Linked DNA regions of Salinarimonas sp.. The protein of the gene in region 1 binds, or shares a complex with, the protein of each later gene. Links are inferred from orthologs where the notes say so. Each region holds a gene or a part of one and is shown on either strand. Other genes may lie near its edges.

The links.
Region 2: the proteins of ABL310_RS00615 (region 1) and dnaN are in contact, whole or in part, in a solved structure (PDB 1OK7), measured with the Escherichia coli proteins. The link is inferred for Salinarimonas sp. from one-to-one orthologs.

Annotation. Positions count from the first base shown.
Region 1 is NZ_CP157794.1:140,044-143,263, reverse strand. Bases 1-2,910 are described here. They hold ABL310_RS00615 (DNA polymerase IV), read left to right. Parts: upstream 1-764; coding sequence 765-2,057; downstream 2,058-2,910. Other genes in these bases: clpX (ATP-dependent Clp protease ATP-binding subunit ClpX), read right to left, coding at 2,127-2,910; ABL310_RS00620 (DUF3572 family protein), read left to right, coding at 454-753; ABL310_RS00625 (response regulator), read right to left, coding at 1-342. In the rest of the region: more of clpX, read right to left, coding at 2,911-3,220. UniProt on the Escherichia coli protein: Poorly processive, error-prone DNA polymerase involved in translesion repair and untargeted mutagenesis. Copies undamaged DNA at stalled replication forks, which arise in vivo from mismatched or misaligned primer ends.
Region 2 is NZ_CP157794.1:678,853-682,133, forward strand. What follows is about bases 259-3,229. They hold dnaN (DNA polymerase III subunit beta), read left to right. Parts: upstream 259-1,170; coding sequence 1,171-2,289; downstream 2,290-3,229. Other genes in these bases: dnaA (chromosomal replication initiator protein DnaA), read left to right, coding at 259-1,016; recF (DNA replication/repair protein RecF), read left to right, coding at 2,342-3,229. Outside these bases: more of dnaA, read left to right, coding at 1-258; more of recF, read left to right, coding at 3,230-3,281. UniProt on the Escherichia coli protein: Confers DNA tethering and processivity to DNA polymerases and other proteins. Acts as a clamp, forming a ring around DNA (a reaction catalyzed by the clamp-loading complex) which diffuses in an ATP-independent manner freely and bidirectionally along dsDNA.

The DNA.
Region 1 (3,220 bases):
CTCGAGGAACTTCGCCACCGAGATCGGCTTCGACAGGTAGGCCTCGCAGCCCCCCTCCCGGATGCGCTCCTCGTCGCCCTTCATGGCGAAGGCGGTCACGGCGACGACGGGGATCGCGCGCAGCTCCTCGTCCTCCTTCAGCCATTTGGTCACCTCGAGGCCGGAGACCTCGGGGAGCTGGATGTCCATCAGGATCAGGTCGGGGCGATGCGCGCGGGCGAGCTCCATCGCCTCGATGCCGCTCGCCGTCTTCAGCGTGGAGAAGCCGTGCGCCTCGAGAAGATCGTTGAAGAGCTTCATGTTGAGCTCGTTGTCCTCGACGATGAGCACGGTCTTGTTCATCCTGGACCCCTCGGACCGCGAACCGTCGGACATGCCCGCCGCTTGCGTTCGATCGATGCCCGCGTTCTACCCTATACCTATTGACGAATGGTCAAATTGGAAGTCGACGCCGTGAGAACCGAACGGAACTTAGCACGCCTGAGCAGAGCCGAGGCCGAGGAGATCGCCGGGGGCGCGCTCGGCGTGATCGCCGCCGACGAGGAGCGCCTCTGGCGCTTCCTCGATCTCACCGGGCTCGCGCCCGATTCGCTGCGCGCCGCGGCGGCGCGGCCCGGCTTCGCGGCGGCGGTGCTCGACCACGTCGCCGCCGACGAGGCGCTGCTGCTCGACGTCGCGCGTGCCCTCGACGTCCCGCCGGAACGGGTGGCGCGGGCCCAGGCGCTTCTGTCGCCGCAGGCCTTCGAGGAATAGGAGCGCGGGCCATGGGCGCCGAGGCTCCGAGCGCCGTCCTGTGCCGCGACTGCCTCGCCCTCGCCCCGGCGGCGACGGCAGGCCGGCCGCGATGCCGCGCCTGCGGCTCGCCGCGCACCGTGTCGCACGCGGAGCTCCTCGCGCTGTCGATGGCGCACATCGACTGCGACGCCTTCTTCGCGACGATCGAGAAACGCGACGATCCCGCGCTCGCCGACAAGCCGCTCATCATCGGTGGCGGGCGACGCGGCGTCGTCTCGACTTGCTGTTACATCGCCCGCACCTACGGGGTGCGCTCCGCCATGCCCATGTTCAAGGCGCTCGACGCCTGCCCGGATGCGGTGGTGATTCGCCCGAACATGGCGAAATACGCCGCCGTCGGGCGGGAGGTCCGCGCCCTGATGCGCGACCTCACGCCGCTGGTCGAGCCGCTGTCGATCGACGAGGCCTTCCTCGACCTCTCCGGCACGGAGCGGCTCCACGGGGCGCCGCCGGCGGCGACGCTGGCGCGCTTCGCGGCGCGCGTGGAGAAGGAGATCGGCATCACCGTCTCGGTCGGCCTCGCGCCGAACAAGTTCCTGGCCAAGATCGCCTCCGACCTCGACAAGCCCCGCGGCTTCGCCGTGATCGGCGCGGCCGAGGCGGCGTCCTTCCTGGCGGAGCGCTCCGTCGGGCTCCTGCCCGGGGTCGGGGCCGTGGCGCAGAAGCGGCTCGCCCAGGCCGGCATCACCCGGATCGGGCAGATCGCCCGCGCCGACCCGGCGCGCCTCGTCGCCGTCGCGGGCCGCGACGGGCTGCGGCTGCAGGCGCTCGCGAAGGGCCGCGACGATCGGAAGGTCGAGCCCGAACGCGAGACGAAGAGCGTCTCGGCCGAGACGACGTTCGAGACGGACATCGGAGCGCTGGAGGCTTTGGAGCCGATCCTCTGGCGCCTCTCCGAGAAGGTGGCGGCGCGGCTGGTCGCGGAGGGGCATGCGGCGCGCGCGGTGACGCTGAAGCTCAAGCAGGCCGACTTCAAGCTGCGCACGCGCACGGTCTCCGGGCTGCCGCCGACGCAGCTCGCGAGCCGGCTCTACGAGGCGGGGCGTCGGCTGCTCGTCGAGGAATGCGACGGCGCCGCCTTTCGGCTGATCGGCATCGGGGCGGGCGATCTCGACGATCCGGCGCTCGCCGACCGCGGCGACCTCGCAGACCCGAACGCACCGCGCGAGAAGAGCCGCGCGGAGGCCATCGCCGCCCTGCGCGCTCGCTTCGGCGACGCGGCCGTGCAGCGGGGAATCGTGCTGAGGGACAAGGATCGCTGACGGGGCCCGCCAACGAAAAGGGCGCCCGGCAGGGCGCCCTCTCGTGGTTCCGTAGCCGCGCGCGTCGCCTCAGGCGCTGGCGCTCTGCTCGCCGCGCTCGGCGTGGATGAGGAGAGGACCGGACTTGCCCTCGATCGTCTCGGGGCTGATCACCACCTGCTCCACCGATTCCATGCCCGGCAGGTCGTACATCGTGTCGAGCAGGATCGCCTCGAGGATCGAGCGCAGGCCGCGCGCGCCGGTCTTGCGCTCGATCGCCTTGCGGGCGACCATCTTGAGCGCCTCGTCCTGGAACGTGAGCGTCACGTTCTCCATGTCGAACAGGCGGGCGTACTGCTTCACCAGCGCGTTCTTCGGCTCCTTCAGGATCTTGACGAGCGCCTCCTCGTCGAGGTCCTCGAGGGTGGCGAGAACCGGCAGGCGGCCGACGAACTCGGGGATGAGGCCGAACTTCAGCAGGTCCTCGGGCTCCACCTCGCGGAAGATCTCGCCGGTGCGGCGGTCGTCCGGCGCGGCGACCTTGGCGCCGAAGCCGATGGAGGAGCCCTTGCCGCGCTGGGAGATGATCTTCTCCAGCCCCGCGAAGGCGCCGCCGCAGATGAACAGGATGTTCGTCGTGTCGACCTGCAGGAATTCCTGCTGGGGATGCTTGCGCCCGCCCTGCGGCGGCACGGAGGCGACGGTGCCCTCCATGATCTTGAGGAGCGCCTGCTGCACGCCCTCGCCCGACACGTCGCGGGTGATCGAGGGATTGTCCGACTTGCGGGAGATCTTGTCGATCTCGTCGATGTAGACGATGCCGCGCTGCGCCCGCTCGACGTTGTAGTCGGAGGCCTGCAGGAGCTTGAGAATGATGTTCTCGACGTCCTCGCCGACGTAGCCCGCCTCGGTGAGCGTGGTGGCGTCGGCCATGGTGAAGGGCACGTCGAGGATGCGGGCGAGCGTCTGGGCGAGCAGCGTCTTGCCCGAGCCGGTGGGCCCGATGAGCAGGATGTTCGACTTGTTCAGCTCGACGTCGGAATGTTTCGAGGCGTGCGCCAGGCGCTTGTAGTGGTTGTGCACCGCCACCGACAGGACCTTCTTCGCGTGGCCCTGGCCGATCACGTAGTCGTCGAGGACGGCGCGAATCTCCTTCGGCGTCGGCACGCCGTCGCGGGACTTGA
Region 2 (3,281 bases), 540 kb from region 1 along the record:
CGCGCCTCACCTTCGACAGCTTCGTGGTCGGGCGCTCGAACGCCCTCGCGCACGCCGCCGGAGACCGCGTGGCCCGCCACGAGGGCCCGGCGCTCTACAACCCGCTCTACGTCCATGCCGGCGTGGGGCTCGGCAAGACGCACCTGCTGCACGCGATCGGCCACGCCGCGCGCGCCCACGGCAAGCGCGTGATCTACCTCACCGCCGACCGGTTCATGTACGGCTTCGTCTCGGCCCTGAAGGCGCAGACCTCGCTCGCCTTCAAGGAGCGGCTGCGCGGGATCGACCTGCTGATCATCGACGACGTTCAGTTCATCCAGGGCCGCTCGATCCAGCAGGAATTCGGCCACACGCTGAACGCCCTCATCGACGCCGGCCGCCAGGTCGTCATCGCCGCGGACCGGCCGCCGGCGGATCTCGAGAGCCTCGACGAGCGCGCCCGCTCGCGCCTCGCCGGCGGGCTCGTGGTGGAGGTCGGCGCGCTCGACGAGGACCTGCGCCACTCGATCCTCACCGCCCGGATCTCGGCCGTGAAGGCCGCCCACCCGACCTTCGCCGTCGCGGCGGACGTCGTCGCCTACGTGGCCCGCCAGATCACGACGAACGGCCGCGACCTCGAAGGCGCCGTCAACCGGCTCCTCGCCCACGCGACGCTCACCGGCGCCGCCGTGACGCTGGAGACCGCCGAGACGGCCATCCGCGACCTCGTCAAGAACCGCGAGCCCAAGCGGGTGAAGATCGAGGAGATCCAGAAGCTCGTCGCTTCGCGCTACAACGTCTCGCGCTCGGACATCCTCTCCGAGCGGCGCACGGCCGCGGTGGTGCGTCCGCGCCAGATCGCGATGTATCTCTCCAAGACGCTGACCCTGCGCTCGCTGCCGGAGATCGGCCGGCGCTTCGGCGGGCGCGATCACACCACCGTGCTGCACGCGGTGCGCAAGATCGAGAAGTGCATCGGCGAGGATACCGGGCTCAACGAGGAGGTCGAGCTCCTCAAGCGCATGCTGCAGGAGTGAGGGCGGCGCGGACGCGCCCGCGCCCTTCTGTGCATTGCGACACGGCCGCCCTTGCCTTCGGCGCGCGGCTTCGCCAATCTGCGCTCCCTGCTTACTCGCGCCCGGCGTCGCCTCGGCGACGCCCGCGCCCACAATTTCGAGCACCGGGTTCGCCATGAAAGTCACCGTCGAGCGCGCCTCTCTCCTGAAGGCGCTGGGTCACGTCCACCGCGTCGTCGAGCGGCGCTCGACGATCCCGATCCTGTCGAACGTGCTCGTTCGCGCGGAAGCCGACGGGCTCGGCCTGAAGGCGACCGACCTCGACATGGAGGTCACCGAGACCGTCCGCGCCGACGTCGCGCAGCCGGGCTCCACCACGGTGCCCGCGCACGTCATCTACGACATCGTGCGCAAGCTGCCCGACGGCGCGCAGGTCTCGCTCGAGGCCACCGGCGAGACCGGGCAGATGGTGCTGCGCTCGGGCCGCTCGAAGTTCACCCTGCAGACCCTGCCGGAAACGGACTTCCCCGATCTCGCGGCGGGCGAGATGAGCGTCTCCTTCGCCATCGCCCCGGGCGACCTGCGCAAGCTCGTCGAGAAGACGCAGTTCGCGATCTCCACCGAGGAGACGCGCTACTACCTCAACGGCATCTACTTCCACACGATCGAGAGCGAGGGCGAGACCGTGCTGCGCGCGGTCGCGACCGACGGTCATCGCCTCGCCCGCGCCCAGATGGCCGCGCCCGACGGCGCGGCCGGGATGCCGGGCGTCATCGTGCCCCGCAAGGCCGTGGCGGAGATCCTCAAGCTCGTGGAGGAGGGCGGCGAGCAGATCCGCGTCGAGCTCTCGCCCGCGAAGGTCCGCGTCACCTTCGACTCGGTGATCCTCACGTCGAAGCTGATCGACGGCACCTTCCCCGACTATCAGCGCGTGATCCCGGCCGGAAACGACAAGGCGCTCGTCGTCGATCGCGACATGTTCGCCAAGGCGGTGGACCGCGTGTCGACCATCTCCTCCGAGCGCGGCCGCGCGGTGAAGCTCGCCATCGCCGACGGGCGGGTGACGCTGTCCGTCAACAACCCGGATTCCGGCTCGGCGACGGAGGAGATCGAGGTCGAGTACGAGGCCGATCCGCTCGATATCGGCTTCAACGCCCGCTATCTCCTCGACATCACCGGCCAGCTCGACGGCGACACGGCGCTCTTCAAGCTCGCCGATCCCGGCTCGCCGACCCTGATCCAGGACCGCGAGGGCGCGCCGGCGCTCTACGTCCTGATGCCGATGCGCGTGTGATCCGGGGGCGCGCGCGCCGGCCGCCAGGGTGCGCCGCCAGGGGCGCGATGCGATGACGGACGAGACCGGCCCGGGCCCGCGCGTGACGCGGCTCCTTCTCCAGGATTTCCGCTCCTACGCCGCGCTCGACCTCGCGCCGAGCGCGCCCGTCGTCGCGCTGGTGGGCGAGAACGGCGCCGGCAAGACCAACCTGATCGAGGCGATCTCGCTGTTCGCTCCCGGCCGCGGGCTGCGACGCGCCGAGTTCGCGGCGATGACCCGCCAGGGCGCGGCGGGCTTCACCGTGTCCCTGACGCTAGCGGGGGATTACGGCGAGCACCGGCTCGGCACCGGCACGGCGGCGGCCGCGGCGGAGGGGCGCTCGCGCGTGTGCCGCATCGACGGGGCGCCGGTCTCGTCCCCGGCCGCCTTCGGCGAGTACGTGCGCCTCGTCTGGCTCACGCCCGATCTCGACGCGCTCTTCAGGGGGCCCGCCGGCGACCGGCGGCGCTTCCTCGACCGGCTGGTGCTCGCCGTCGACGGCGAGCACGGCGCGCGGGTCTCGTCGCTGGAACGGGCGCTGCGCACTCGCAACCGCCTGCTCGAGGAGAACGGCGATGCGCTCTGGCTCGACGCCGTCGAGCGCGAGGCGGCGGAGCTCGGCGTCGCCGTCGCCGCCGCCCGGCGCGAGACGGTGGGGCGCCTCGACGGGCTCGTCGCCGAGACGCACGACCCCGCCTCGCCCTTCCCCTTCGCGCGGCTCGCCCTCGAGGGCGAGATCGACGACCTGATCGCCTCCCTCCCGGCCGTCGACGCCGAGGACCGCTACCGCGCGATCCTGCGCGAGAGCCGCGGGCGCGACCGCGCCGCGGGGCGCACCCTCGTCGGCCCGCAGGCGAGCGATCTCGCCGTGCGCCACGGGCCGAAGGACATCCCCGCCAACCTCGCCTCCACCGGCGAGCAGAAGGCGCTCCTCATCGGCCTCGTGCTCGCCCATGCGCGGCTCGTGACCA